DNA from 4 places in the Xenorhabdus sp. TS4 genome. Region 4 is predicted to be linked to each of the others. Evidence: predicted binding sites of a transcription regulator. Region 4 holds the regulator's gene; each other region holds the start of a gene.
What was found. Region 4 encodes CRP, which controls carbon source genes, mostly activating them, when cyclic AMP is high. Its sites were predicted from a motif close to ATGTGANNNNNNTCACAT; they were not measured.
Positions count from the first base shown of each region.

Region 1 (8,136 bases), on a different contig from region 4:
TAACGATCAGTACGTTCTGAACCCAACTAGCGATGAGCTGAAACACAGCCGTTTGGATCTGGTCGTTGCAGGTACAAATAACGCGGTGCTGATGGTAGAGTCCGAAGCGGAACTGCTGACTGAAGAGCAAATGTTGGGTGCGGTTGTGTTTGGTCATGAGCAACAACAGATTGTGATTGATAACATCAATGCGCTGGTTGCTGAAGCAGGTAAAGAGAAATGGGATTGGGCACCAGTGCCTGTTAATCAACCTCTGCACGATCGTGTTGCAGAACTGGCTGAAAGCCGTCTGGGTGATGCTTATCGTATTACTGAGAAGCAGGAACGTTATGCTCAGGTTGATAGTATCAAAGAAGAAGTCACTGTGGCTATCCTGGCAGAATTTGCAGAAAAAGGCGTTGAACTGGAAGAAACCGAAGTGCTTGAAGTTCTCGCTATTCTGGAGAAAAATGTTGTTCGTAGCCGTGTTTTGCGTGGTGAACCGCGTATTGATGGCCGTGAAAAAGACATGGTTCGTGCTCTGGACGTTCGCACAGGTGTACTGCCACGTACTCATGGTTCATCCCTGTTTACCCGTGGTGAAACTCAGGCATTGGTAACTGCAACACTGGGCACAGAGCGTGATGCTCAGGTTATCGATGAGCTGATGGGTGAGCGTACAGATCGCTTCCTGTTCCACTACAACTTCCCTCCGTACTCTGTCGGTGAAACTGGCATGGTCGGTTCACCAAAACGTCGTGAAATTGGTCACGGTCGTCTGGCGAAACGTGGTGTATTGGCTGTGATGCCAGGCATCAACGAATTCCCATATACCGTTCGCGTGGTATCTGAAATCACTGAATCCAACGGTTCTTCCTCTATGGCTTCTGTCTGTGGTGCATCACTGGCATTGATGGATGCAGGTGTGCCAATTAAGGCAGCCGTTGCGGGTATCGCAATGGGGCTGGTGAAAGAAGGGGAAAACTTTGTTGTTCTGTCGGACATTCTGGGTGACGAAGATCATCTGGGCGACATGGACTTTAAAGTTGCGGGTAGCCGTGATGGTGTCAGCGCACTACAAATGGACATCAAAATCGAAGGTATTACCCGTGAAATTATGCAGATTGCTCTGAATCAGGCTAAAGGTGCTCGTCTGCACATCCTGAATGTGATGGAACAGGCAATTAATTGTCCACGCAATGATATTTCTGAATTTGCACCACGTATCCACACTATCAAGATCAACCCAGACAAGATCAAAGACGTGATTGGTAAAGGGGGTTCCGTGATCCGCGCATTGACGGAAGAAACAGGGACTACCATTGAAATTGAAGACGACGGTACAGTGAAGATTGCGGCGACTGACAGTGACAAAGCACGTCATGCTATCAGACGTATCGAAGAAATCACTGCGGAAGTTGAAGTGGGTCGTATTTATGCTGGTAAAGTGACCCGCATTGTTGATTTTGGTGCATTCGTTGCTATCGGCGGCGGTAAAGAAGGGCTGGTACACATTTCTCAGATCGCCGAAAAACGTGTAGAGAAAGTCACTGATTATCTGCAAATCGGGCAAGAAGTTCCTGTGAAAGTGCTGGAAATTGACCGTCAGGGACGTATCCGCCTGAGCATGAAAGAAGCCGTGATTACAACTGACGCAGAATTGCAATCACCGGAATCATCAGTAGAATAAATTTGACGTAAAGAGCGGCGTCCTGTAAAAAGGGCGCCGTTTATCTCAATAAATTTCGAGTTATTGTTCTTAGCAGTAGTTTGAAAGATGAGAGAACGTCAATTTTGGGCAGGACGCCTGAAATATACAATGTGGGTGGAGTAATAGGGCATTCTGATTGATGTCTGGCTTCGGGAGTGGGAAATGAATTCTTTTCTGCGCTGGTGTTATGTTGCGGCTATTTTTCTCCTTGTGGGATGTAGCGGCACTGGGTGGCGTAAAAATGAAGTGATTGCTATTCCATTACAACCAACATTGCAACAAGAGGTTATTCTGGCTCGCATGGAGCAAATACTTGCGAGTCGGTCACTAACGGAAGATGAATATGCACAGCTTTTATATGAACGAGGTGTGCTGTATGATAGCCTCGGGCTGAGGGCACTGGCGCAGAATGATTTTTCAGTGGCTTTGTCTATCCGCCCTGATATTCCTGAAATTTTTAATTATCTGGGAATTTATTTTACGCAGGCAGGCAATTTTGATTCTGCCTATGAAGCGTTTGATTCTGTTTTAGAGCTTGATCCAACTTACAACTACGCGCGAATGAATCGCGGCATTGCACTGTATTACGGTGGCCGCTATCGATTGGCGCAGGATGATCTGCAGGCGTTTTATCAAGACGATCCAAATGATCCCTTCCGTTCGTTGTGGTTGTACCTTGTGGAAGATAAAATTGATCCTAAGGCTGCAATGACTAATTTGTCGCACCATTTTGACAAAGCGAACCGGGGAAGATGGGGCTGGAATATTGTTGAATTCTATTTAGGCAAAATCGGTGAAAAAATATTGATGGAACGCTTAAAACAGGGTTCAACAGATAACACTTCGCTCGCTGAGCATCTCAGTGAAACTGACTTCTATTTAGGTAAACATTACCTAAGTCTGGGGGATGAGGATAGCGCAACTGCGTTATTCAAGCTGACGGTGGCTAACAATGTGCATAACTTTGTTGAGCACCGCTACGCATTGTTGGAATTGGCGCTATTGGGCCAAAAACAAGATGATTTATCGGAATCGAACCAACAATAGCTGACGAACATTTTCACGACAGATTTTAAAGTCCGCATCTCTGGAGATGGGGGCTTGTTTGTTCGTTTAATAACATAATTTGAGCCAGTTCACATTTTAAATGAAAATGACAGAAATTCTTTTCACTGTGTTATGTAGACTGGCCGCCATGATCAATGAGGCACCATTACATGACCACTGAGACTGAAATCTCTTTTGCTGATTTAGGTTTATCAGCACCTATCCTTTCTGCGTTGGGAGACCTGGGCTATGAGAAGCCTTCTCCTATTCAACAACAATGTATTCCACACCTGCTGAGCGGCCGTGATGTGCTGGGTATGGCACAGACGGGCAGTGGTAAGACCGCCGCTTTCAGCTTACCTTTATTGAATAACATTGATGCTGAACTTAAAGCGCCACAAATCCTTGTGTTAGCGCCAACCCGTGAACTGGCGGTGCAGGTTGCTGAAGCGTGTTCAGATTTTTCCAAACATATGCGCAATGTGAATGTTGTTGCACTTTACGGTGGACAGCGTTATGACGTTCAGTTACGTGCCTTGCGTCAGGGACCACAAGTTGTGGTGGGAACGCCGGGACGTTTACTCGACCACCTGAAACGTGGAACATTGGATCTGTCCAACCTGAAAGGTTTGGTACTGGATGAAGCTGACGAAATGTTGCGTATGGGCTTTATCGAAGATGTTGAAAACATCATGAGCCAGATCCCTGCTGAACATCAAACCGCGCTGTTCTCCGCGACAATGCCAGAAGCGATCCGCCGCATCACTCGTCGTTTCATGAATGATCCACAGGAAGTTCGTATTCAGAGCAGTGTGACAAACCGTCCTGACATTAGCCAAAGCTACTGGTCTGTTTACGGTATGCGCAAAAATGAAGCGTTGGTGCGTTTCCTTGAAGCAGAAGATTTTGATGCTGCGATTATTTTCGTGCGCACCAAGAATGCAACGCTGGAAGTTGCAGAAACGCTGGAGCGTAACGGCTACAACTCTGCGGCATTGAATGGTGACATGAACCAGGCTCTGCGTGAACAGACACTTGAGCGCTTGAAAGATGGCCGTTTGGACATTCTGATTGCGACTGATGTAGCTGCTCGTGGCCTGGATGTTGATCGCATTAGTTTGGTTGTTAACTACGACATCCCAATGGATGCAGAATCTTATGTACACCGTATCGGTCGTACCGGTCGCGCTGGCCGTGCGGGTCGTGCCCTGTTGTTTGTTGAAAACCGCGAACGTCGTTTGCTGCGTAACGTTGAACGCACCATGAAACTGACAATCCCGGAAGTTGAACTGCCAAACGCAGAGCTTCTGAGCCAGCGTCGTCTGGAGAAATTTGCGGCCAATGTTCAGAATCAACTGGAAAGCAGCGATCTGGATCAATACCGCGCATTGTTGTCTAAACTGGGAACCGGCGATGATCTGGATATGGAAACACTGGCAGCAGCCCTGCTGAAAATGGCACAAGGTGAGCGCCCACTTATTCTGCCACCCGATCCAGTGCGTCGTCCTCGCCGTGAATTCAACGATCGTGATGACCGTCGTCGCAATAGCAATAGCAATAGTAACAGTAATAGCTTTGGTGAGCGTGACAGAGGTGATCGTCCTCGTCGTGAGCGTCGTGACGTGGGTGATATGGAACTGTATCGCATTGAAGTTGGTCGTGATGATGGTGTTGAAGTTCGCCATATTGTGGGCGCAATTGCAAATGAAGGTGATATCAGCAGCCGTTATATCGGTAATATCAAACTGTTTGCTACCCACTCTACGATTGAACTGCCAAAAGGGATGCCAGGGGAGTTGCTGTCTCACTTCACCCGTACTCGTATTCTGAACAAACCAATGAATATGCAGTTGATGGGTGATGCGCAACCATTTGAACGCCGTGAGCGTCGTGGTGGCCGCAATGGTAACGGCGGTAATGGTGGCAATGGTGGCAATGGCCCACGTCGTGACCGTGATGGTTTTGGTAATAACGGTGGTCGTCGTTTTAACAACGAACGTCGCGGTGGTGAGCGTGGTTCTTTCCGCGGTCGCAGCAACGATGAAGCACCACGTCGCCGTCAAAGCAATGGCAATGTATAAGCACTAATTTTTCATTGACTTGCTTGATTTATCGTTGCATTGAAAATATCGCAATGATGAATTAAATAAAGCCCTTTCTCCGTTAAGAGAAAGGGCTTTTGCTATTTATTTTGCTGATTTTATTAAAGTTTTTTCTTAGTAATATGTTTGTTTAATTCAGCTTTGACCTCAGCATCTGAAAGTAAGCGCTCACCTTGATGAATAATGCGTTTTCTTAACTTGCCTTTGAAACCAGCATGTGCCACTTCCTGCAAAATTCGTTCTTCCACAGGACACAATCCTCCTTCATTTTGATCCAATGGATACGGTGTTTGCACTCAAAAAGCTGCTTAATTCCTTGTAGGAAGCCATGCTGATTGAGCAGAGCATTTAATTGAAACATCGCGTTATAAAAGTCACCGATCAGCAAACGTGGGGTACTGAAATTTCCCGTAATCTCAAGATCTTGCTGATTTTTTAGGTTTTTCAGGATCATTAGGTTAGTTTTAATTTTGAGATAAAAATCCGCCAAGGGCATTTCCTTTGTTTATTTTCCTGTAGGGTTGAGAAATTATGCCCTAAGCGGTGATTAATTTAACCCCAATGCTTCCTTAAGCGGTTTCAGATAACGACGACTAACTGGAATACGCTTATCATTGCTCAGTACCAGCTCTGCCTGCCCATTGTCTCCAAAAACAATTTCCCGTAATTGGGTCATGTTGACTAAATACTGGCGATGGCAGCGAGTTAGTGACGTGCGGGTTTCCAGTGTCCGCAGGGTCAACTCGGTAAAGCCTTCCTGCCCGTTAGCGTTCATGACATATACACCACTCAGGCGGGAAGTGACATACAGAACATCATCCAATGGCATCAGCCAGATTCGGCTATGTCCAGTGCAGGGAATATATTTCAGTTGTTCATCTTCACGTTGAAGATCTGCCAGATTTTGTTTTTGATAGCCAGAACGCAGTCGTTGCAGTGTCTTACTCAGGCGCTCTTTTTCCAGCGGCTTCAATAAATAATCGAATGCATGTTCTTCAAAGGCTTGCACTGCATATTCATCAAATGCAGTCAGGAAAACAATGTAAGGGCGATGCTCTGGATCGAGCATACCCACCATTTCCAGTCCGGTAATACGGGGCATTTGAATATCGAGGAAAACAACATCGGGTTTCAGACGATGGATGGCACCAATCGCTTCGACTGCGTTGGCACATTCTCCCATGATTTGAATATCAGTTTCCTCTGCCAGCAGACAACGTAGATTTTCACGAGCCAATGGCTCATCGTCAACAATCAATATATTCATATTTACGCCGCTTTTTTAGCCTGTTTTTTTTCTAATGGCAAACACAAAATGACACGGGTAAATTCTTCTGGTTGACAATCAACTCTCACCCCATACTGTTTACCATAACGAAGCCGCAGACGTTTATCTACTAAGCTCATCCCAAGACCTTCATCCCCCACTTTTTTGGGGCAATATAGCCCTGCATTATCTTCAATCTCTGCCAATAGCAATTGGTCTTCTTGATAGGCTCTAATCGTAATTCTTCCTGTATCCAGTAACTGTGATGTGCCATGTTTAATGGCATTTTCTACCATTGGTTGGAGGGAAAAGGCTGGTAACCGTGCATTGCGTAAGGATTCAGGTATCTCGATAGCAATTTGGAGGTGTTCACGGAAACGGGCCTTTTCAATTTGTAAGTAAGCGTTTACATGCTCTAGCTCATTTTCTAACGTGGCGATATCTTCAGGTCGCTTTAAATTCTTACGGAAAAATGTTGAGAGATACTGCACAAGCTGGCCTGCCTGCTGGCTATCCCGACGGATAACAGCTTGCAGTGTATTTAAGGCATTAAATAAAAAGTGAGGATTCACTTGCGCGTGAAGGAGCTTTATTTCTGATTGTAGCAAAGATTGTTTATTCCGTTCGTACTGTCCGGCAAGAATTTGGGCAGAAAGCAGGCTGGCAATTCCCTCTCCCAATGTGCGATTGATGGAACTGAATAGACGATTCTTGGCTTCGTAGAGTTTGATAGTACCAATAACCTGTTGGTTTTCCCCCCGTAAAGGGATTACCAGAGCGGAGCCAAGTTTGCAGGTTGAGCTAAGGGAACAGCAATAAGGAGTTTCATTGCCATCGGCATAGACAACTTCATTATTCTCAATGGCACGATGAGACTGTTTGGAAGCAATCGGGGTGCCGGGTAAATGGTGATCTGAGCCGATACCAATAAACGCCAGTAACTTCTCCCTATCCGTAATCGCGACGGCCCCGATCTCTAACTCCTGATAGATAACTTTGGCTACGCGCATACTATTATCTTCATTGAATCCCTTACGTAAAATTCCCTCTGTACAAACAGCAATTTTTAACGCTTGGGCAGAAAAAGCGCTGGTGTATTTTTCGAAAATAGCGCGTCTGTCCAATAAGATACGGATAAACATGGCCGCCCCGATACTATTGGCGATGATCATGGGGGCAGCAATATCTTTTACTAAACTCAGAGCTTCACTAAAAGGATTGGCAAGTAGCAGGATAATGCCCATTTGGTTACATTCAGCAAGGAAAGTGACAATGGCCGCCGTCCACGGGTTCAATAATTTATTGATCTGTCCTTTTTTCATCAAATAAATATGTACAAGGCCACCCAATACACCTTCTACAATGGTGGATACCATACAGCTAAATGCAGTCATCCCGCCGAGAGAATAGCGGTGTAAACCCCCAGTGAACCCTACCATCGCACCGACTGTTGGTCCGCCGAGAAAGCCTCCCAACACAGCACCAATCGCACGGGTATTGGCAATCGAATCGTTAACATTTAGCCCAAAATACGTTCCCATAATGCAGAAGATGGAAAAAATTACGTAACACATCAGCTGATGAGGTAAACGGCCAGTTACTTGCAACAAGGGAATAAACAGGGGGGTTTTACTCAGGAGCCAAGCGATCACCAGATAGATACACATCTGCTGAAGTAATAACAACACAAGGTTAAATTCGTACATATATTTTCATTTTGTAATTAATAATATGTGATTAATAACGATAAAAATTTAAGACGCTATTATCAAAGGTAGAATTTAACACCGTCAAGTCAATAGGTGTGGCAGGATAACGTCTTTATAGGACTGGGGAAGAATTATCCGCCCCTCTTGGGGCGGATTTTGCCAGACAATGAAAATGACTTACAAATGGCGTTATTCTTTACAGATAACGTAATCATAGACTTTATCACTGACAACATGTTCAAATCCTTCGTTTATATTCACAACGTAATGTTCATCTTTCCCTTTTTCGTCTTTCCCTATCGTTGCAGAACGATAGGAGCG
Region 1 is NZ_NKHQ01000013.1:19,963-28,098, reverse strand. Features, by position in the region: gene pnp (polyribonucleotide nucleotidyltransferase) at 1-1,669, shown strand, start outside; gene nlpI (lipoprotein NlpI) at 1,853-2,737, shown strand; gene yrbN (protein YrbN) at 2,838-2,918, shown strand; gene Xets_RS08195 (DEAD/DEAH family ATP-dependent RNA helicase) at 2,908-4,818, shown strand; gene Xets_RS08190 (hypothetical protein) at 4,941-5,087, opposite strand; gene btsR (two-component system response regulator BtsR) at 5,387-6,106, opposite strand; gene Xets_RS08180 (sensor histidine kinase) at 6,109-7,812, opposite strand; gene Xets_RS08175 (inverse autotransporter beta domain-containing protein) at 8,005-8,136, opposite strand, start outside.
Region 1: the regulator CRP is predicted to act here: its motif matches at 2,815-2,832, upstream of yrbN (protein YrbN).

Region 2 (8,136 bases), on a different contig from region 4:
TAGTATCAATATTTCAACAGCCAGCGCCTTTATTGCTGCTGCTTGTGGCCTTAAGGTGGTAAAACATGGAAATCGCAGTATTTCCAGTCGGTCTGGATCATCTGATTTATTAGCTGCATTCGGCATTGCATTGGATGCCCAAGCTGAAAAATCACGCAGAGCCTTGGATGAAATTGGTGTCTGCTTCCTGTTCGCACCTCAATATCACAGTGGATTCCGTCATGCGGTGCAAGTTCGCCAGCAACTAAAAACTCGAACATTATTTAATGTGCTTGGCCCGTTGATCAATCCGGCGCGTCCTCCTGTTTCTCTCATCGGAGTCTATGGCCCTGAATTAGTTGAACCCATAGCCCATACCTTACACGCTTTGGGTTATCAACGCGCCGCCGTTGTACACAGTGGAGGAATGGACGAAGTTGCCTTACATGCACCAACCTATGTTGCAGAACTTCATCACGGTGAAATTAGCCAATATCAGTTAACAGCAACAGATTTTGGTTTGCCAAGCCATCCCATATCTTCACTGAAAGGTGGATCACCTGAAGAAAACCGCAACATGTTAGCAATGTTATTGCAAGGCCACGGAAGCAAAGCCCATGCTCATGCCGTAGCAGCTAATGTGGCTCTGTTAATGAAGATCCACGGGCAAGAAGATCTACGGGAAAATACTCAATTGGCACTCGATACTATTTACAGCGGCCAGGCTTATGAAAAAGTAACGGCATTGGCAGCAAGGACTAGATCATGAAAACCAGCGTATTACAGAAAATTGTTGAAGATAAAGCAGCATATCTGGTTACTCGTAAGGCAGAGCAACCGCTGGAAAGCTTTATTGATGTTATCGTTCCAAGTCATCGTCGGTTTTATCAGGCGTTGACCCATAAGCAAACCGTTTTTATTTTGGAATGCAAAAAGGCATCTCCATCAAAGGGGCTGATTCGTGAAGATTTCGATCCCGTTCATATTGCAAAAACTTATCAACCTTATGCTGCTGCAATCTCTGTCTTGACCGATGAAAAATACTTTCAGGGCAGTTATGATTTTCTGGCAATGGTCAGTTCTGCGGTACATCAACCTGTTTTGTGCAAAGATTTTATTATTGATGCCTATCAGGTTTATCTTGCCCGTTATTATCAGGCTGATGCTATTTTACTGATGCTTTCTGTCCTTGATGACGATACGTATCGTAAATTGTCTGCATTGGCACACAGTCTTGATATGGGTGTACTGACCGAAGTCAGTAATGAAGATGAACGGCAACGGGCAATTAAATTGGGTGCAAAGGTTATTGGCATCAATAACCGAGATCTACGTGATTTGTCCATTGATTTAGAGCGTACCCGTAGACTGTCTGTTGGTTTACCTGAAGACACTATCGTCATCAGTGAATCTGGTATCCACCAACATCGCCAGGTGCGGGAATTGAGCCAGTTTGCCGATGGTTTTCTTATTGGTAGTTCTTTAATGGCACAACAAAATTTAGATTTAGATCTCGCTTTACGCCGCCTGATTTTGGGTGACAACAAAGTTTGTGGTCTGACTCGCCCACAGGATGCGAAAGCTGCGTTGCAAATGGGTGCCGTTTACGGTGGTTTAATTTTTGCTGAAAAATCACCGCGCAAAATTAGTCTGCAAAAAGCTCAACAAATCATCAATGAAGCCTCTCTTCTATATGTTGGTGTGTTTCAAAATCAACCCATTGATTTTGTCAATAATATCGCCCGTAAACTTTCGCTCACCGCAGTTCAACTGCACGGAGGTGAAGATGAAAACTACATTAACTCCCTACGCTCGGTACTACCTGAACATTGTGAAATTTGGAAAGCCATTAATATGTCTAATGCTGTAGCAGTTTCCGCAATACCTCATGTTGATCACTTATTGTTGGATAACGGAGCAGGAGGAACAGGAAAATCATTTGACTGGCAGTTAATCAACCCACTCATTCAGCATAACAGTTTTCTGGCTGGTGGCCTGAACGCTGAAAACTGCCAAATGGCAGCAACATTTGGCTGTTATGGACTGGATTTTAACTCAGGAATTGAAGTGTCTCCGGGTATCAAAAGCAGCCAGAAAATCAAGCAGGTGTTTCAACAATTGCGCTGTTATCACTAATTTTTCAGATAAAAATGGATGAGTAGAACAATGAGTAAATTGAATCCTTATTTTGGCGACTTTGGTGGACAATTTGTGCCACAAATTTTGATCCCTGCACTTAACCAATTAGAAGAAGCCTTTATTGACGCACAGAAAGATCCTGAATTTCAGCATACATTTCAGGATCTCCTGAAAAACTATGCAGGCAGACCCACTGCCTTAACACTGTGTCAAAACCTGACTAAAGGGACAAAAACACGTTTGTACCTGAAACGTGAAGATTTGCTCCACGGCGGTGCTCACAAAACCAATCAGGTTTTAGGACAAGCATTGTTGGCAAAACGCATGGGAAAGCATGAAATCATTGCTGAAACAGGCGCTGGTCAACATGGCGTCGCAACCGCCCTGGCTTGTGCGTTATTAGGGCTGAAGTGCCGTATTTATATGGGAGCAAAAGATATTGAACGCCAATCGCCCAATGTTTTTCGCATGCGTTTGATGGGGGCACAAGTGCTCCCTGTCCATAGCGGCTCGGCAACCTTGAAAGATGCCTGTAACGAAGCAATGCGTGACTGGTCGGGTTGCTATGAAAAAGCGCATTATCTATTGGGCACTGCGGCTGGCCCTCACCCATATCCGACAATGGTACGAGAATTTCAACGTATGATTGGTGAAGAAGCCAAAGCTCAAATTCTGGAAAAAGAAGGCCGTTTACCTGATGCCGTCATTGCCTGCATTGGTGGTGGTTCAAATGCCATCGGTTTGTTTGCTGAATTCATTCCAGAAAATGATGTCCGCTTGATTGGTGTTGAACCTGCTGGGCATGGTATTGAAACTGGAGAGCATGGTGCCCCATTGAAACACGGAAGATTGGGAATTTACTTTGGCATGAAAACGCCAATTATGCAGACAGAAGACGGGCAGATTGAAGAATCTTATTCCATTTCGGCGGGTTTAGATTTTCCTTCCGTTGGTCCGCAACATGCCTATTTAAACAGCATCGGTAGAGCCGATTATGTTTCAATTACTGATGATGAAGCGCTGGAGGCCTTCCAGGAACTCTCACGCAATGAAGGTATTATTCCTGCACTGGAATCCTCTCATGCTTTGGCTTATGCCTTGAAAATGATCCATGAGTCTCCAGACAAGGAACAATTATTCATTGTCAATTTATCTGGCCGTGGTGACAAAGACATCTTTACCGTTCACGATATTTTAAAATCCAGGGGGGAAATCTGATGGGACGTTACGAACAACTTTTTAAGAAGCTGCAAAACAAAAAACAAGGCGCTTTTGTTCCTTTTGTCACCCTTGGCGATCCTAATCCCGAATTATCGTTGGAAATTATTGATACCTTGATTTCAGGTGCTGCTGATGCGCTTGAATTGGGTATTCCGTTCTCAGATCCCCTGGCTGACGGCCCAACTATCCAAAATGCCAATCTGCGTGCGTTATCATCCAAGGTCACTCCCACATTATGTTTTGACCTGCTGGCTAAAATTCGAGCTAAACACACTGATATACCCATTGGCCTGTTAGTTTACGCCAATCTCGTCTTTCACAATGGCATTGATGAATTTTATCGTCGCTGCAAAAATGCGGGTGTTGACTCCGTACTTGTGGCTGATGTGCCGTTATCTGAGTCATCGCCTTTCCGTTCAGCCGCCATAAAGCATGATATTGCCCCGATCTTTATTTGTCCCCCTAATGCAAATGATGATTTACTGCGTGAAGTTGCTTCATTTGGACGTGGATATACCTATCTGCTATCAAGAGCGGGAGTAACTGGTAGTGAAAATCGCGCTCCACAGCCACTTAATCATATTATTAACAAGCTCAAAGAATATCACGCTGCCCCTGCTATACAAGGTTTTGGCATTTCAGAGCCAGAGCAGGTTATGAACGCTCTCAATGGCGGTGCGGCGGGTGCAATTTCAGGTTCAGCTGTTGTCAACATTATTGAAGATAACTTGCATCAACCCAACATCATGCTGGAAAAATTAATGAATTTTGTTCGTGCCATGAAAAACGCCACCCAATTATGAACACGCGATAGATAGTAAGTACAAAAAATGGGGCAATTACGCCCCATTGGTTCTCTCTTATGTCAAAGTCAAACACACACGTAGCTTTAATTAGAAACTATAACCAACACCGAACATAAAGACCCACGGATCAAGGCGGGTTTTATATTTTTTATCTACATCACCGGCTTTGAATTTCACATCAGTTTCAATATTCATCCACCAAAGCGAAGTATTCAGCATCCAGTTTTTGTTCAGTTGATAATCCAGACCAACCTGCCCAGCGATACCCCAAGAATCTTTCAGATCCAAGCTATTTAAATTAGCAGCCTTCACGGTTGCATTATTATTAAATTTTTCGCTAAAGAAAGTAGTGTAGTTAACACCAATCCCAACATAAGGACGAAATTCATTTTCTGTAGCACCAAAATAATATTGTGCCATTAGCGTTGGTGGTAAATGTTTAACTTCAGCGACCTCACCCGCTCCTGGTAAACTGACTCTATGCTGGAATGGTGTCGCTGCCAATAATTCAACACCAATATTATCAGTAATCATGTAACCAAAAGTTAAACCCAACTGAGTATTATTATTGACACCAAAAGATCCCAATCCTAATACATTATCAGAACCCGCATGAGGCCTTACCGTTGCTGTACCCGCACGGAACAGGAAGTCACCTGCTTCATGGGCAAAAGTCAATGACGGGGCTAACGTAGCAACAGCCAATACAAGCGCAGAAATCTTCTTCATTATCCATCCCATTTATGTGGTTTTAAACCAGTCCGAAATATACCCGTTTGTTTACCATTGTGATCTAAGACAGATCACATCTTTTAAATATTTTTGGCGAAGTAAGGTATTTACCGCTTACCGCTTTATTATTTCATTTACTGGACATTTTAAATTGATCTAAATCAAAATTCTCTGCATATTAATTTTAATACCACCCATGATTTATATCTTAATATCAACTTTTAAATGAATAACAATAAATAATAATAGAAATTATACATTAAAAACCTTTATTTAATATTCCAACCTCTCATCAATTTATTAACACAAAGTTAATGAATTGATCATTTATATAAAATCTACACTGAGGAAATCTGGCAAAAAAGAACGCTTACTCCCACTAGTCTCAACATACAGGATCAAGCATTGGAGTAAATCTTAGGTATCCAATAATCCCCCTAACAAGGTACAATTGTTCCCTATTGTTGTTTTATTTGATAGGAGCCACTTTCATGCCCATCACGGCAAATACCCTGTATCGTGACAGCATCAACTTTTTAAAGAATCAACTGTTGAATATTGTCATCCTCTCTGTCTTAGCCGCGCTGGTGACAACACTGCTGGGGCATTTACTCATGCCGAATGATGAACAGCTCAATTTATTAGCCGAGTTGCAAAATATAGTCAAAGAGTCCGGCAATACAGGTATCCAACGTTTCGTGATGCAATTAACGCCAGATGAGCAGTTCATGTTAATGCGCACAATGTTCGGAGTTTTATTTACCCATATATTTGGTAGTACCCTACTAACGGCCAGTATGCTGGTACTCATCAGTGCTATCTCTAGCGGTCAGCAAACTAATGCCATTCATGCCAGTACATTATCAATAACACAACTACCCAAGATGTTCTTGCTAATGTTTATTAGTACCCTATTGGTCCAAATCGGCTACGCTTTAATGGTCTTGCCGGGGATACTGTTTTCTATTGCATTCTCACTGGCTCCTATTTTTTTGTTTGAAAAAGGCAAAAATGTTTTTGCAGCCATGCAAAATAGTTGGAAGTTGGCATTTGGTAATATGCGGTTGTTGATCCCAGCTATACTGTTATGGCTTGTCGCCAAGCTAATCCTGGCTCTTGTACTGACAAAAATGCCCGATATGTTGCTATCAGTACTGGATAATTTCTTATCATCCCTGTTACTGATTTATCTATTCCGTTTGTATATGTTAATCAAACCACAAAATAAAACCATACACGGTATCTAATAATCACTGAATAATAAGCACCTAAAATAGTTCACCTCACTGCAATGTAGCGAGGTGAACTGTAGTTACTTCTCCTGTTTTTCCTCCACATGCTGCTTACTTTGAAGTAAACGAATAGCAAAATAGAGATCCGGCACAACTATCAAATCGTCACCGCTACGACTCAGTTTGTTCTGTTTAATCCAGCGATTCAGTTCTGTCCTGCGCCCTGCTAAGACCAATGTCACACCTTTCTCTTTTAATTCTGTGATTAACTCATCCAACACGGCAAAAACACTGACATCATCGTAAGTAAAACTAACCGTCGCATCGACCACTAACCACACAGGATCATTTGCAGCACTGTTCACATGTTGTAATACCCGTTTTTTGAAATATCCAACGTTAAAATAAGTGAGTGGAGAGTTAAAGCGGTACATCATAATGCCATCAACGGGTTTGATATCATTATTCTTATGGATGGAACGAACCATACCTTGGTCATTCACGCCCAGCAACTGATCCGAAGGCCGAAAAACTATCCGCAAAAATTGCAATAATCCCAACAAAACGGCAAAACCGATACCATCGATCACTCCCACCAGCAAGACGGCAATTAACGTAAAAATTGACAGGGTAAAAGCCTGACGATTGCGTTTTCGATAAGCCCAAAGATTTTTTAGACTCAATAAAGACCAAGTGGAAAAGATCAAAACAATACCCAGTGATGACAGAGGGATATACACCAAAAGTTCTGTCATAAATAGCAATACCAGCAAAATGGCACAAGCCGCTATCACCGACACCATTTGCGTTTTACCGCCTAGCGCATCATTGACCGCAGTACGGCTACCCGCAGCACTGACAGCAAAACCTTGTGATAATGACGAAGCAATATTGGCGATACCCAATGCCCTAAGTTCCAAATCTGCATCGACTTGGTAGCCATTTTTACTGGCAAAACTACGAGCAGTCATCATAAAACTGACGAAACTGATCACCGCTAAGTTAATAGAAGGAACCACTAAATCACGTATGATACCGGGTTCAAATTCGGGTATAGGAACAATAGGCAAACCACTCCCCATACTACCCACAATCTGGATGCCATAATGGCTGAGTTGAAATTGCCAGCTGATATAAGTCGATACGATCATTGCCACCAGTGGAGCAGGCCAACTCGGACGGAGAAAATGTACATTAAGCAGTACCAGCAGCGTCATTATTGACATCCCTACCGTCGGCCAGTGAGATTCTAATAATTTACGGGGAAGTGCAATCAATCGTTCAATCAATTCCACAGGCAACCCAGACAGCCCAAAAACTTTAGCCAACTGATCAGCCATAATGGTAATCGCAACACCGTTAATAAAGCCTTTCAAAATGGGACGAGATATAAAATCAGCGAAGGCACCCAGTCGAAAATGGCTGGCCAAAATACACCAAAATCCCGTCATTAACGTCATCACTATGGCAAGCTGCCAACGCACATGCTCATTTCCCAATGCCAGCGGTGTAACAGCAGCAGCAATGACAGCACAAGTTGCCGCATCTGGCCCAACAATCAACTGCCGCGAAGTACCGAACAGTGCATACGCAAGCATCGGTAAAATACAGGCATATAAACCAATAATGGCACTAATTCCCATTAATTCAGCATAAGCAATCGCAACGGGCAGCGCTACTGCGGCAACAGAGAGGCCCGCACGCATATCATGGCTGAAATATTCTCTACGATAATGACAGATATTTCCCAAGCCCGGCATCCAGCGATGTAATCTTTCCCACAACATGGCCTTTATGTCCTTTTGTGAAAATGGAACCTAGTTATAATGCGTTGCTAAATGGAAACTCACAAACTTCCCCTCTCCCACACTTAGCTTGTCACTCATTGTGATAAAATTACCTAAACAGATGAAAAATGTTTTTTACCTGATAAATAAACCATTTCATTGAGATCTGGTACACTCTGGCACAAATTCAAAAACATGCCATCATTGACTTCACAATGGGTTCAATTTATGAAACAACTT
Region 2 is NZ_NKHQ01000081.1:74,176-82,311, forward strand. Features, by position in the region: gene trpD (anthranilate phosphoribosyltransferase) at 1-748, shown strand, start outside; gene trpCF (bifunctional indole-3-glycerol-phosphate synthase TrpC/phosphoribosylanthranilate isomerase TrpF) at 745-2,115, shown strand; gene trpB (tryptophan synthase subunit beta) at 2,146-3,336, shown strand; gene trpA (tryptophan synthase subunit alpha) at 3,336-4,142, shown strand; gene ompW (outer membrane protein OmpW) at 4,233-4,874, opposite strand; gene Xets_RS17670 (YciC family protein) at 5,369-6,124, shown strand; gene Xets_RS17675 (SulP family inorganic anion transporter) at 6,190-7,896, opposite strand; gene Xets_RS17680 (septation protein A) at 8,125-8,136, shown strand, end outside.
Region 2: the regulator CRP is predicted to act here: its motif matches at 5,027-5,044, upstream of ompW (outer membrane protein OmpW).

Region 3 (8,136 bases), on a different contig from region 4:
ACTGGCTGAAAGATCCTCAATTATTGGAAGCGGATGCAGATGCTGAATACGCAGCGGTTATTGAGATCGATCTGGCAGACATTAAAGAGCCTATTTTATGTGCGCCTAATGATCCTGATGATGCACGTCTGTTATCTGAAGTAGCTAACAGTAAAATTGACGAAGTTTTCATTGGCTCTTGCATGACGAATATTGGTCATTTCCGTGCGGCGGGTAAATTGCTGGATCAGCATAAAGGCCAGCTACCGACTCGCTTGTGGGTTGCTCCTCCGACTAAGATGGATGCCGCCCAATTGACGGAAGAAGGTTATTACAGCGTTTTCGGCAAGAGCGGGGCACGCATTGAGATCCCTGGTTGTTCATTGTGTATGGGGAATCAGGCGCGTGTGGCGGATGGTGCAACAGTGGTATCCACTTCTACTCGTAACTTCCCTAACCGCCTTGGTTCCGGTGCCAATGTTTACCTTGCTTCGGCGGAGTTGGCGGCTGTCGCTTCATTGTTGGGACGCTTGCCAACGCCAGAAGAGTATTTGCAGTTCATGGTTCAAGTCGATGAAACCGCTGCAGATACTTATCGCTACCTTAATTTTGATCAATTGAATCAATACACAGAAAAAGCGGAAGATGTGATCTTCCAAACCGCAGTATAAAAAAGTATATTGCAATGCATGGGGAGGCAAATGCTTCCCCTTTTTTTGTTTTTCTGCCTACCGTTTTATAACAATTTCGTAGTAGTTTTTGTATCAGTTTGTGGACTGCTTCCAAGGTGGAGGTAGCAGAACTGTTTAAAATCCAAATGGAATTATTTGGCATTTGTAAAAATAGTGGGTGAGGGGGTATGTGATGGAATATGAATTTATGCAGGATGTTACCGGCCAAGTAACAACATCCTTTTCAATGGATCATGAAGCCATTGGTCATTGGTTGAATGAAGAAGTGAAAGGCGATTTGCGTGTATTGGATAAAATCATTGTGGCCTTGCAAGAGATTAAAGGGAGTGAACGCCAGTGGCAGTTGGCTGGTCATGAATATACGCTATTGATGAGTGAAGATGAGATCATGATCAGGGCTAATCAACTTCAATTTGATACAGAGGTTATAGAAGAAGGAATGAGTTACTACGATAACGAGAGTTTGGCTTTTTGTGGGACAGACGATTTTATCGATATGTTGGCTGATTACAGAGAATTTATTTTACAAAAAAAGAAAACGTAAGGATTAGTGTTCAAGCAATGAAGGCTTTCTGCCATAATTTATATTCCATTACATTTTTGTGTTGTGATAGTGGTTTTCTATTTTTTTGAACAGAAAACTATTTTTGAACAGGAGCCTACACCCTGCTGGTGGCGTTCATTGTGAGTAACGGCATCGAATGGAGATAGGTTCCAACAATAACGGTGGACTTTGTATGGAAAAGATCAATCTGTCACATGAGATTGATAAAGCGGCAAGTTGGTTTACCAACAATCAGGATCTACTGATTCAGTATGCGGTAAACATTGTATCTGCCATTTTGATTCTTATCGTTGGCTTGTTTATTGCCAAATTGGCTAATAAAGCAACTAAGCGTGTTATGTCACTGCGTGGCATTGATACCACCATTTCTGATTTTCTATCCGCGATTATTCGTTACGCTATCATAGCATTTACGATTATTGCTGTTCTTGGGAAATTGGGCATTCAGACCGCATCTGTGATTGCTGTAATTGGTGCCGCAGGTTTGGCGGTAGGCCTGGCATTACAAGGCTCACTGTCTAATTTTGCTGCTGGTGTGCTATTGGTGATTTTCCGCCCACTTCGTACTGGCGAATATGTCAGTATTGGCGCTGTGGAAGGAACGGTCATGCAAGTGCAGATTTTCTCAACAACATTGCGCACGGCAGATGGCCGTATCATTGTGATCCCCAACGGTAAAATTATTGCAGACAATATTATCAATACCAGCCGTGAACCTGACCGCCGTACCCAAATTATGGTGGGGGTCGCGTATGATGCGGATATTGATGAAGTGAAAAAAGTGTTGGGTGATGTGATTCAAGCAGATAAACGCATTCAACATGAAAAAGGAGTCACTATCCGCCTGCATGAAATGGCTCCTTCATCATTGAACTTTATTGTGCGTGTGTGGACTACTAATGGTGACGCCTGGAATGTATATTGGGATTTGATGGAAAATTTTAAGTGTGCTTTGGATAAACACAATATCGGCATTCCATTCCCACAAATGGATGTTTATCTGCATCAGCAAAATAGTGTTTTACAGAAGAAGACGGACGAATAATCAAGATATCGTGATGTGAGAATTTCTCACATCACCTTTCCTAATGATCTATTAGAATCATTCATTTTTACTAATGCGTCATCTTGTTTAATATGCATTGATATCGTAACTAATTGAATAATTATTAGGAATCTTTGCATGTTCTCAACATTTATTCAGGGCTTTTTTCTTAGTGCTGCGATGATCCTTCCGCTTGGGCCACAAAATGTATTTGTGATGCAGCAAGGGAGCAGAAAGCAGTTCCATTTAATGAGTGCAACATTATGCTCCACCAGTGATTCTCTGCTCATCATAGCGGGGATATTTGGTGGTAGTGCCTTACTGGGACAATCGGTACTTTTATTGCAAACTGTGACATGGGGAGGCGTCGCATTTTTACTATGGTATGGATGGGGGGCTTTTCGAACAGCGTTATCGGCAGAAGTCGAACATTCCGGTACTGAAAAAACTGTCCAAAGCCGTTGGCGAGTCATAGTAACGCTATTCGCTGTGACATGGCTGAATCCTCATGTTTATTTGGATACCATTGTCGTATTGGGAAGCATAGGAGGACAATTGTCAGCCGAGCTTCGGCCGTGGTTTACCACCGGAGCAGTAATGGCATCGATCAGTTGGTTTTTTGCCTTGTCATTCTTATCTGCGTGGTTTGCACCTGTCCTTAATCGGCCCAGAGCACAACGGATCATCAATATCTTCGTTGGTTGTGTGATGTGGTATATCGCTTGGAGCTTAATTAAGCAAGGATATAGATTTTTTGTTAATTACAATATCTCTCCATAGATACGCTATAGATTACTTCTCTATAGATAGTGTGCTAATGTTTCTGAAAGCACCTTATTCATGTAACTTTAGGAGGTCTTGTGAAACGTAAATCACTGGTATTGGCTGCAATGATGGCTTTAGGAAGCCTGTCTTGCATGACAGCTTCCGCTGCTGATTCACTCTCTATTCCACATATTTCCACCTCTGGTAATGCGATAGTTAAAGCGGCACCAGATATGGCTACTTTGGTAATCCATGTGAGTGAAACGCAAAAGAGTGCGGCAGAAGCAAAGAAAAAAGTCGATGAACGGGTTGCGAAATATTTTGATTTTCTGAAAAACAGTAGCATCGAAAAGAAAGATATTGATGCTGCTAATTTGCGCACCCAGCCAGAATATCAATATGAACAAAAGAGTGGAAAATCGAGTATTACAGGTTATCGGGCGTCGCGTTCAGTTGAAGTGAAAGTTCACAAGCTAGAGCAACTGAATGCCTTATTGGATGGTGCCCTGAAAGCAGGGCTGAATGAAATTAACTCTGTTCAGTTTGGTGTAAGCAATCCGCAACGTTATCGTGATGAAGTCAGACAAAAAGCTATTGAGAATGCTATTCAACAGGCAACTACATTGGCAAAAGGGTTCAACAGTAAGTTAGGTCCTGTATATAGCATTAATTACCGTGCGCCTGAAGCTGTGCCTGTTCCTATGAGCCGTCTGAAATACCAGACAGATCTGTTGGCAGCACCAGCTTCTGACCCAGCCAGTGAAACTTATGAGCCACAGAGTATTGAGTTTTCTGATCACGTTGATGCTGTTTTTGAATTACAGCGTTAATGAGTTTCATCTTCCTGACGTAACATCTGGCGCCCTCGTTTTAGCAGGGTGTCAGTGACTTTTCTCATCGTTCCACTTTCAGGCGCAAAACGATGCCAATAAAGCATACGGCGTTGGCATAGTCCTGGTGTGAGATCGATTAACTCACCGGCTTTTAGCTCCTTGTCGATTTGCAAGTGTGGGATCATGCAACAAGTCGAACCTTGTTTTGCCAATTGAACGAATGCTTCGGAAGAATTCACGATATGGCAGGGCACACTTCCCGGTGATAAATCGAAGTTCTGTTGTAGAAATGCTTGATGCATATCATCTAAATGGTCGAATGCAACCGCAGGTGCTTTCAGTAATGCTGAACGCGTGACGCCATTCGGGAAAAAACGGTTTGCAAACGCTGGAGAGGCTACAAACAGGTAATCCAGAGCACCTAATTTATCAACTAAACAGCTTGGCAAAGGCTGGGATTGAATACTAATCGCTCCGACAACTTCACCACGCCGCAAACGCTCTTGAGTCCGGGTTTCATCTTCCACTTGAATATTTAGCCGAATAGGCAAATCGGATAAAACAGGGTGGAGAGCCGGTAAAAGCCACGTCGCCAGGCTGTCCGCATTAACAGCAAGGGAAAGCAATAACGGGATCTCATTACTATTTTCATCACCAAGCCATTGCGCTTCCAGTAGTTCCACCTGATGTAATAGCGCAAGTAACTTTTGCCCTTGTTCTGTAGGGTGGGGAGGAACAGTGCGTACCAATAGCGGCTGACCAAACATATTTTCTAATTGCTTGATTCTCTGGGATACCGCTGATTGGGTAATACAAAGTTTTTGCGCTGCCCGCTCGAAACCACGTTCTTTGATCACTGCATCTAATGCTTGCAATGATCGGTAATCAGGACGTTTCATTGAAAATAAGATTCTCCGTGTTTGCTCTTTTTGTGTTACAGCTCAATATTAAAACCATTATGTGGCCTAACCAGCACTATGCCATATTTTTTCATGAGGTGAGCCAATATTGTTTATACTAGCCGTCAGATTTTTCCTTGTAACTGATTATAGGCTGTGATCAATATGACTCAGGACGAACTGAAAAAAGCAGTAGGTTGGGCGGCATTAGAATACGTTAAAACGGGCACAATTGTCGGTGTTGGTACAGGTTCTACCGCAGCGCATTTTATTGATGCGTTAGGCACTATCAAAGATAAAATTGAAGGTGCTGTGTCAAGTTCAGAGGCATCAACTGAGAAATTGAAAAGTCTCGGTATTCCTGTGTTTGACTGCAATGAGGTTGACACTTTGGATATTTATGTTGATGGTGCTGATGAAATTAATGGCCAAATGCAGATGATCAAAGGTGGCGGCGCAGCGTTAACCAGAGAAAAAATCATCGCGGCGGTTGCGAAGAAATTTATTTGTATTATTGATTCGTCTAAGCAAGTCGATGTGTTAGGCAAATTCCCTCTGCCAGTTGAAGTCATCCCAATGGCACGGGCTTATGTGGCTCGTGAGCTGGTGAAATTGGGCGGAACACCGGTTTATCGTGAAAACGTAGTAACAGATAATGGCAACCATATTCTGGATGTTCACAATCTCTCTATTGTCGATCCCATTGAGTTAGAAGATAAGATCAATGGGATCGCTGGCGTGGTAACGGTGGGACTGTTTGCTAATCGAGGAGCTAATGTGATGCTGGTAGGTACTGCGGATGGCGTTAAGACGCTCACTGAATAATCATTTATTGAGGGCAGAATAATCTGCCCTCAAAATATTTTTATATTTATTCAAAATGGAAAATTTAGTGATATATATCACTTTTCTGTCTAAAAAAACCTCAAAACTCTGTCTTTATCCCGTAACGAATTATTTTACTTTGCATAACAACTTATTTACTGTTGCTTATTCTGTAATATAAGCAATCGATTGTATTGCCGTTACTGTTTTTTTTGTTATTTTGGTGGAATCGATATGCATTATGAAAGTGAGTACAACTAGGGTGGGCAAATGGTTAAGGTATCTTTAGAAAAGGACAAAATTAAATTTCTGCTGCTGGAAGGCGTTCACCAAAGCGCAGTAGATAGCCTAAAAGCGGCAGGGTACAGCAATATTGAATATCACAAAGGGGCATTAGAACCTGAAGAATTGAAAGAAGCGATCCGTGATGCCCGATTTGTCGGAATTCGTTCCCGCACCCAATTGACCGAAGAGATTTTCGGCGTAGCGGAAAAGCTGGTTGCAGTTGGGTGTTTTTGTATTGGTACTAATCAGGTTGACCTGAAAGCCGCAGCAAGTCGTGGTATTCCGGTATTTAATGCCCCTTTTTCTAATACGCGTTCGGTCGCTGAAATGGTATTAGGTGAGCTGTTGTTGCTATTGCGCCGTATTCCTGAGGCGAATGCCAAAGCCCACAATGGGATATGGGATAAGCAAGCAAAAGGCTGCTACGAAGCGCGTGGTAAAAAATTAGGTATTATCGGTTACGGGCATATTGGTACACAGCTTGGCATATTGGCTGAAAATATTGGCCTGAATGTCTATTTCTATGATATTGAAAATAAATTGCCATTAGGTAATGCACAGCAAGTTCATCATTTGTCTGAATTGTTGAATATGAGTGATGTCGTGAGCCTGCATGTTCCTGAAACCGCTTCAACCAAAAATATGATTGGCGTAGCAGAACTGGAATTGATGAAACCAGGCTCGATTTTGATCAATGCATCACGTGGTACTGTGGTCGATATTGATGCACTCAGCACGGCATTGGAAACAGGGCATCTCTCTGGCGCAGCGATTGACGTCTTTCCCCATGAACCCGCAACAAACAATGATCCTTTCATCTCACCATTAAGCCAGTTTGATAACGTGCTGCTGACGCCACATATTGGGGGATCGACGCAAGAAGCCCAGCAAAATATCGGTTATGAAGTTTCAGGTAAACTGGTCAAATATTCCGACAATGGTTCTACATTATCAGCGGTTAATTTCCCTGAAGTATCGCTCCCTGTTCATGCTAAGGATACTAACCGATTACTGCATATCCATGAAAACCGCCCAGGTATCTTGACTAGTATTAACCAAGTGTTCACTGAGCAAGAAATCAATATTGATGCTCAATATCTGCGGACTGACAGCGGTATTGGTTATGTTGTGATTGATATTACGACGCAGAATTCAGCCCAAGCTGAACAGGTCTTGCAGAAACTAAAATCCTTGCCAGGCACGATCCGTTCTCGCTTGCTTTACTAAGATATAATGACTGGTTAAAGGTCATTATTGATTAAGACGAAAAAACGCATTAAAAATAAGGGGCTATTGAAGGCACAATAGTCCCTGTTAACTCACTGAGTAGCATACTAATTCATATCCATTGCCATACTTTTTCTGGTGTAATGATCTCTGGCAGAGGAATATCCCAACTCTCACTGGGCAGTTTCTCAACTAACTGCAAATTATGAGCTAATCCAATCGGATAAAAATTCTGTTGTTGCCATTTCGCGAGAGTCCTATCGTAAAAACCGCCGCCCATCCCCAGGCGTTGCCCCGTACAATCGAAAGCGACCAGAGGAATAAACATGACATCAAGTTCGGAGATGGGTAAAACCTGCCGGATATCCAACTGAGGCTCTTCGATATTAAAACGGTTGCGAATAAGAGGCGTGTCTGCGCAATAACGGAGAAACAGCAAGTGATTCCGGCTGAAAGGATGCAATATTGGCAAGTAGACCTGTTTGTTTTGCTGCCAAAGTTGTTGCATTAGCGGACGTGTATCTAATTCCCCATCAAAGGAGAGGTAAAGGGCAACTTTGTCAGCTTGCTGGATCTTAGGGTGCGCTATAGCCTGTTTAACGGCTTGCTGGGCAAATTGCAATTGTTGTTCGGGAGATAGATTTTGACGTAGTTGCCGAATTTTTTTTCTAATGGATTTGCGCAGAGAAAAAGGAGCATCTGATTGCATGATACCTGCCTGTTAATTAACGCAGAAAAGGATACAAAACAGATAAAGAATGGGAGGTTCTCCAAGATGCCGTTACAGGTGGTAACCCTTGAACCCTTGGTTCAAGGTGAACGCAGCGTCGTTGCTATTAGGCTTCTTGGTCTAGCCAAGCATGCTCACAAGAAACGTAGCACCACATTCTATAGAGATGAAATATCGGCTCAGGGGACTTCCCTGCTCACGAACACCTCAGAGAAATTTTTTGCTGCTTAAACCAACTAAATAGGCTTTAAGCAACGCTATGAAGCCTATTGTATGGAACTAAACGAAGAA
Region 3 is NZ_NKHQ01000024.1:99,822-107,957, reverse strand. Features, by position in the region: gene acnB (bifunctional aconitate hydratase 2/2-methylisocitrate dehydratase) at 1-650, shown strand, start outside; gene Xets_RS11915 (YacL family protein) at 844-1,215, shown strand; gene mscS (small-conductance mechanosensitive channel MscS) at 1,409-2,281, shown strand; gene argO (arginine exporter ArgO) at 2,420-3,061, shown strand; gene Xets_RS11900 (oxidative stress defense protein) at 3,142-3,876, shown strand; gene Xets_RS11895 (LysR family transcriptional regulator ArgP) at 3,873-4,778, opposite strand; gene rpiA (ribose-5-phosphate isomerase RpiA) at 4,944-5,603, shown strand; gene serA (phosphoglycerate dehydrogenase) at 5,874-7,115, shown strand; gene Xets_RS11880 (5-formyltetrahydrofolate cyclo-ligase) at 7,228-7,824, opposite strand; RNA gene ssrS (6S RNA) at 7,879-8,062, opposite strand.
Region 3: the regulator CRP is predicted to act here: its motif matches at 5,669-5,686, upstream of serA (phosphoglycerate dehydrogenase).

Region 4 (8,136 bases):
TTTCATTTTTTAAACTACAGCGTCATTAATATTTATGAAGTTTAAAAATAATCGAGATATAGCATACAAACAGATCCACAACTGATAACTTTTATTTATTGAGAATCTGCCAAATCAAATACCAGAGATCATGAAAGTTAAAATATCATGTTGTGAAACTATTGTGTGAATAATTTAATTGGAAAATATAAAGAAAAGCATATATATCTGGCTTACTCGTATAATGTAACAAACAGCAGATAATTCACACCAATTATATTATTAACAATTCATCCATACTTTACTTTTATGGCCATTTTAATATTTACTCTTATTACGTGTTAATAAGGAAATGTAATATTAAAAAATAGCAATACGACAATGGCAGGCTTTATAATGTGTTGCTAGTGATAGTGTATACTTATTCTTAACAAGTTTAAGATCTTTTTTATATCGGAATATTCTGTATTGGCTTGTTATTTTATGGATAAAGCATGTTGATTTTTATCGAAAAAATAAAAAATACAAACAAAACAAAGTTGATGACCAATATAGTATATAATTTTACTTTCTCTCCAGTCGCATAGTTATCTAATAAACCGCCTTTAAACATAATATCGACAATTTTTGCCAATATAAAAGAGAAAGCGGAAAATAGTGTTTTTAATCTATTTTGGTGTATATTTTCTATTAAATGCTCAGTAAGATAATCTGACCCACATAAATCACTTCTTAGTTTCGATAAAATATGGCAGAAAAATGATGAAAATCGACTTGAGCAATATGATAACAGAGAGTCGTAATCCCGCCAGTACCCACATTGATCAACTCTCAACTCTCGATATGCTGCACGTCATCAATGATGAAGATAAAAAAGTGGCTATTGCTGTTGAAAAAACATTACCTCAAATTGCCAGTGTGGTTGATAAAGTTGCCGAGGCATTTCGTCAGGGTGGGCGCTTAATCTATAGTGGAGCTGGCACATCTGGACGCTTAGGTATCCTGGATGCCAGTGAATGTCCACCAACTTATGGTACAAAACCAGAACAGGTAATCGGCTTAATTGCCGGAGGGCATCAAGCCATTCTACAAGCTGTCGAAAATGCAGAAGATAATCGGCAATTAGGCACAGAAGATCTTAAGGCTCTACACTTTAACCAAAGAGATGTCCTGGTAGGGATCGCTGCCAGTGGCCGAACACCCTATGTATTAGGTGCAATGGAATATGCCAAATCAGTTGGTGCTACTGTCGCCTGTATCAGCTGCAATCCAGATAGCTCAATGGTGCAATTGGCTGATATTGCCATCACGCCTGTCGTAGGGCCAGAAGTGATAACGGGTTCATCCCGTATGAAGGCAGGAACGGCACAAAAATTGATACTGAATATGATCACAACAGGCACCATGATCCGTATTGGCAAAGTATATGGTAATTTGATGGTTGATGTAGAAGCTACCAATGCCAAATTAATCGAACGCCAGAAGAATATTGTCATCGCCGCCACGGAGTGCAGCAGAGAAATGGCAGAACAGGCCTTAAACACCTGTGGTGGTCATTGCAAGACCGCAATCGTCATGATTTTATCGGGCGTCAGCGCCAAAGAGGCCAAAGCATTATTGGCAGAACACCAAGGGCTTATCCGGCCAGCTATCTCAACAGACCGATAATCATTGCCTCTTTAGAGGGGGTTTAAATGGCTAAAATTCGTCAGGAAATGTTGGCTGAAATACTCAACGCCATTGGCGGAGCGGGTAACATTGCCCGTTGTGGAAATTGCATGACCCGCCTGCGGTTGACACTACGGGATGATTCACTTGCCGACATATTCTACTTGAAGAAGATTACCGGTGTCTTGGGCGTCATAGCGACTGATGACCAACTCCAGATTGTCCTTGGCTCCGGTAAAGCCCAAACAGCAGCAGAGATGATGAAAACGCTGTTAAGTGATACACGTCATCCCAGTGGATCTGAACTTTCCCCTGCTAAACCCCATTCTGACACACTAAAAGATATCGCCACCTCTAACAAAAAACATCTCAAAGAAAAACAAACCAGTTCAGTCCATAAATTTCTGGCTAAATTTGCCACCATCTTTACTCCCCTGATCCCTGGATTTATTGCCGTTGGCCTGTTATTGGGTTTTGCTACTCTGTTGGAACAAATTTTTATTAAAGAAGTCTCTCATCCCAACGCTATATTGGTTGAGATGGTTGGCTATATGAAAATTTTCAGCAAAGGCATGTTCAGTTTCTTAGGTATCTTGATTGGCTACAATGCACAAAAGGCATTTGGGGGATATGGGGTTAACGGAGCCATCATCGCTTCTCTATTTGTGCTGGGTTATAACGCCGAAGCTACCAGTGGTTTCTACTCTGGTATCAGTCATTTTTTTGGCTTCGCCATTGACCCGCGAGGCAATATTATCGGGATACTGATTGCCTGTATTCTCGGTGCCTGGGTGGAAAAACAGATCCGAAAAATCATGCCCTCTGATCTGGATATGATCCTGACTTCCACAGTCACCCTACTTATTATGGGCGCTGTTGCATTTATCGTCATTATGCCTGTCGGAGGTTATTTGTTTACCGTGATGTCATGGCTGTTCATGAATTTGAATGGCAACCCATTCGGTACAGCCATCTTGGCAGGGCTATTCCTAATCGCCGTGATGTTTGGTGTACATCAGGGCTTTGTCCCCGTCTATTTTGCTTTGATGGAAGCACAAGGATTTAATTCCCTTTTTCCCATTCTGGCGATGGCAGGGGCGGGGCAAGTAGGTTCCGCACTGGCGTTATATGTCAAAGCCCAAAAAGGCGCGTTACTGCGCGCTCAAATCAAAGGCGCCATCATTCCAGGTTTATTGGGAATTGGCGAGCCCTTGATCTATGGTGTCACACTTCCCCGCGTCAAACCTTTTGTCACCGCCTGTCTCGGCGGTGCCATAGGTGGTTTTTTTATCGGTCTGATTGCCTGGTGGGGATGGCCTGTCGGATTGAATAGCGTTTTCGGCCCTTCCGGGCTAGTCGCCCTGCCGCTGATGACATCCGACAGCGGCATATTCACGGGCATGGCAATATATGGTGCCGGACTAATCGTCTCTTATATCGCTGGCTTCACGCTAACGCTATTCTTCGGCAGCAAAAATATCGATTTAAGTTAACTCAGCCAAACCAGATTAAAGGCACACAAGCGGCGGTCAGGACACCCATTGCGATATTAAATGTAAACCACGCGCGACGGCTTTTCAGTAACCGTCCAATCAGTGAACCGAGAACAAGCCAGATTGCACCAGCAAGGGTATTGACGATTAACATCACGATACTGATAACAAAAATGGAATGGTTATACAACTCTCCAGCCAGACTGTAACTACTGATTGCACCCAATCCCATCAACCATGTTTTGGGATTTAAGAACTGCAATAACCAACCTTGATAAATCTTTATTGGCTCTCCTGCCGATGTTGTGGTGTCCAGCCGCTTATAATGCGAAGTAGCTGTTTTCCAGGCTAGCCATAATAAATACAGACATCCGAGTATTTTCAGGCCCATGTGTATAGCAGGATAAATCAACAGTAACGCCGCAACACCAAACGCAGACAGCAGCAAAATTGTCTGCATTCCCAGAATAATGCCCAAACAAAGCGGGATAGAGCGGCGAATACCAAAATTAGCTCCCGATGATGTCAGTAACAAATTGTTTGGGCCCGGTGTGACAGCGGAAATAAACATAAATATACTAAGCGAAAATATCAGGCTTAAAGTCATGGGTAGATTCCCCTCCCACCCAGATAGTTGGCATTTCTTTTCAAGAAAAATAACAGTATGTTATTTCATATACAAGATAACTAATCATGAAATCAATTCATTATGAATCCCAGACTACAACTCCATTGGCAACATCTAAATTTACCCGATAATGAATTACAGTATTTTCAGGAGCAATCACAATGATTATCCCGTGGCAACAATTGGAAGCCGATACACTCCACAACTTAATTGAAAGTTTTGTCCTGCGGGAAGGTACTGATTATGGTGAACAGGAAAAAACGCTCGAACAAAAAGTACAGGATGTAAAACGTCAGCTTGAACGAGGCGAGGTTCTGTTGGTATGGTCTGAACTACATGGAACCGTTAATATCTTGCCTAAAGAGATGTTCCGTCCGTAAAGCTCAGCTTGCTTTATTCATTCTAATTGACTGATTCGCCAGTTTTATTGATTAAGGAGTCTGTTCATGTCTGCCAAACACCCCGTCATCGCAATCACTGGCTCCAGTGGAGCAGGAACAACCACCACCAGTGTCGCTTTCCGTAAGATTTTCCAACAACTTGACGTAACCGCCGCACTGATAGAAGGGGATAGTTTCCATCGTTACACTCGTCCTGAAATGGATGCCGAGATACGCAAAGCAAGAGAACAAGGCAGACATATCAGCTACTTTGGGCCAGAAGCTAATGATTTCGGTATGTTGGAAAAAACATTCTTTGAGTATGGGGAAACGGGCAATGGCCGCTGCCGAAAATATCTCCATACCTATGATGAAGCCGTTCCCTATAACCAATCACCAGGTACGTTCACACCGTGGGAACCCCTGCCATCAAAGACAGACGTCCTATTTTATGAAGGGCTGCACGGTGGTGTTGTCACGCCACAACACAATGTCGCCAGTCATGTGGATCTATTGATTGGCGTTGTGCCTATCGTCAATTTAGAATGGATACAAAAACTCATCCGTGATACCGGTGAACGTGGGCATTCCAGAGAGGCTGTCATGGATTCCGTTGTCCGCTCAATGGATGACTATATCCGCTACATCACTCCTCAGTTTTCACGTACTCACATCAATTTCCAGCGTGTCCCCACCGTTGATACCTCCAATCCCTTCTCTGCCAAAGCCATTCCCTCGCTGGACGAAAGTTTTATCGTGATCCGCTTCCGTGGCCTCACTCAAATTGATTTTCCTTATTTACTCGCTATGCTTCAGGGCTCATTTATTTCCAGCATAAATACTATCGTCGTTCCAGGTGGAAAAATGGGGCTGGCAATGGAATTAATTATGGCACCGCTTGTTAAGCAATTACTGGAAGGCAAAAAAATTTCGTAATTTAATCCCTATTTAATTTTTAATAAGGCAGGTAACAAAAAATAACGTTACCTGTTTTATTTAAATAAACAGACCATTTTTTGTGACATAATTTTTTCCCTTTTATAAATGTAAAATCAATAAAACCAACTCTTCTGCCTGATTTCTGGTAATCTACCAGTCAGTTTAATATGCTGAAGCGATACAGGAGGAGACAGAAATGCTTTCCTGTGTTACAAACAAGGTTACAAGCGCGAACTGGCAAGGTATATGGGTTAAGATCAATATACCTACATTTTGACATCCTTATAATCCATATAAAATTCCCGCTTGTCAGTTTTTCAGCAGGTTAATATGTTAATCTATTGACTTTAAAAGCTAGCCTGAAGAGGAACTACCGTTTCTCACACTATAAAGGCAGAAATAACAACAGAGGATAAAGCGAATGGTTCTCGGCAAGCCACAAACAGACCCTACTCTTGAATGGTTTTTGTCACACTGCCATATTCACAAATATCCATCCAAGAGCACGCTTATTCATCAAGGCGAGAAAGCAGAAACGCTTTACTACATTGTTAAAGGTTCGGTTGCTGTTCTAATAAAAGATGAAGAAGGTAAGGAGATGATTCTCTCTTATTTAAATCAGGGAGATTTCATTGGTGAACTTGGATTGTTTGAAGAGGGACAAGAGCGTACTGCATGGGTGCGAGCAAAAAGTGCCTGCGAAGTGGCTGAAATTTCCTATAAGAAATTTCGCCAGTTAATTCAGGTGAATCCTGATATTCTGATGCGTTTATCTGCTCAGATGGCAAGTCGCCTACAAACCACTTCCGAAAAAGTAGGTAACTTAGCCTTTCTGGACGTTACAGGTCGTATCGCCCAGACGTTGCTCAATTTGGCCAAACAGCCTGATGCAATGACTCACCCTGATGGTATGCAAATCAAAATCACACGTCAGGAAATTGGGCAGATTGTGGGTTGCTCCCGTGAAACGGTTGGCCGTATCCTGAAAATGCTGGAAGATCAAAACCTGATCTCTGCACATGGCAAAACCATCGTCGTTTATGGGACACGTTAATTCCCGATAAACCAGAAACTACTCAGCCAGTGCAATCCGTTACTTCGTACTGGCTTTTTTTACTGTTATTTGTTTAACCAGCGGGATATCGCCATTTCCAGCCGCATCATACCCTCTGTGATTTCGTCCTCAGAAATGATCAATGATGGTGTAAAACGCAAGATGCTGTCTCCTGCACTTAATAACATCAATCCCAGTTCCGCCGCTTGCTGCAATATTTCTCTGGCCTTACCCTGATATTCGGCTTTCAATACGGCCCCAATCAGCAAGCCTTTTCCACGAAATTCATGGAAGATACCATATTTTTGGTTCATCTTTTCCAGAGCATGAGTGTACATATCGTGCCGTTTTTCCACGCCCATCAGCACTTCTGGCGTATTGATGATATCCAGTACGACACAACCGACGCTACAAGCCAATGGATTTCCACCATAAGTCGTTCCATGTGCCCCCGTTTCCATTGCCGCCGCTATTGTATCTGTCGTTAACATTGCACTAATTGGAAAACCGCCCCCCAGCGCTTTTGCTGTCGTCAAGATATCCGGCTGTACGCCATAATGCTGGTAAGCATATAACTTACCCGTGCGCCCCATCCCACTCTGAACTTCATCAAAGACCAACAAAGCCTGATGCTTATCGCACAATTCACGCACCCCATGCAGAAACTCCATCGTCGCAGGAGTAACCCCCCCTTCTCCTTGAATTGGCTCCAAAACAACAGCACAAGTGTGATCATCGATTTCCGCCCTGACGGCATCCAAATCATTAAAAGGCACGTGAACAATATCAGCAGGTTTAGGTCCAAACCCTTCGGCATATTTCGGCTGCCCTCCTACCGAAACAGTGAAAAAGGTACGACCATGAAACGCCTGATGGAATGCAATGATTTTGGTTTTATTGGGATAATGACGAGTAATCGCATAACGACGTGCTAATTTAAATGCCGCTTCATTGGCTTCCGCTCCCGAATTAGCGAAAAAGACTTTTTGAGCAAAGGTCGAATCAATCAATTTTTGCGCTAAAGTTAAGGCAGGCTCATTGGTAAAAATATTGCTGACATGCCACAATTTTTCACCTTGCTGTTTCAAGGCGTTCACCAAAGCCGGATGACTGTGCCCCAAAGCCAAGACAGCGATACCCCCGGCAAAATCAATATATTCTTTACCCTGTTGATCCCATACCCGACTTCCTTGCCCTCTGACAGGAATGAAATTCGCCGGTGCATAAATGGGCAACATCACTTGATCATAGGTATTTCGGTTTGCTGCTTTATTTTCTACCATTTCCCTCACCTTATTTTTATATTTGCCATTTCGAAGTGAAATAATAGTCATAAAATATGAATAAAAAATCACTTAAGGGCAAATAAAAAAATAACAGAATGAGGGAATGCGGAGGTATCTAACTAATATTTGAGGAAATTATTCAACAATTCGTGTCCCTGCTCACTAAGAATGCTTTCTGGATGAAATTGCACTCCTTCCAGTGGCAAAGTACGGTGACGAATTCCCATGATTTCATCTACGTCACCATTGCGCTGACTCCAGGCTGTCACTTCAAATGAAGCCGGAAGCGTTTCTGCGGCAATGACCAGAGAGTGGTAACGCGTGACCGTCAATGGACGATCTAATCCTTTGAATACCCCTTGCTGGCTATGGTGAATCAGGCTGGTTTTTCCATGCATCACTTCACGCGCTTTAACAACGCTCGCACCAAAAGCCTGACCTATCGCCTGATGTCCCAGGCACACACCGAGGATGGGCAATTTCCCTGCAAAATGTGAAATTGCTTCCAGCGAGATCCCTGCTTCATTCGGCGTACAAGGACCCGGCGAAATGACTAAATGAGTAGGCGCCAAATCTTCGATATCTTCAAGCTGGATCTCATCATTACGCTTAACTAAAACCTCTGCCCCTAACTCACAAAAATATTGATATAAATTGAATGTAAAAGAATCGTAGTTATCTATTATTAGTAACATAGGAGTATATCCTA
Region 4 is NZ_NKHQ01000001.1:117,020-125,155, forward strand. Features, by position in the region: gene murQ (N-acetylmuramic acid 6-phosphate etherase) at 742-1,647, shown strand; gene murP (PTS N-acetylmuramic acid transporter subunit IIBC) at 1,674-3,140, shown strand; gene Xets_RS00450 (LysE family translocator) at 3,142-3,747, opposite strand; gene Xets_RS00455 (YheU family protein) at 3,930-4,148, shown strand; gene Xets_RS00460 (phosphoribulokinase) at 4,215-5,084, shown strand; gene crp (cAMP-activated global transcriptional regulator CRP) at 5,509-6,141, shown strand; gene Xets_RS00470 (aspartate aminotransferase family protein) at 6,207-7,424, opposite strand; gene Xets_RS00475 (aminodeoxychorismate synthase component II) at 7,547-8,122, opposite strand.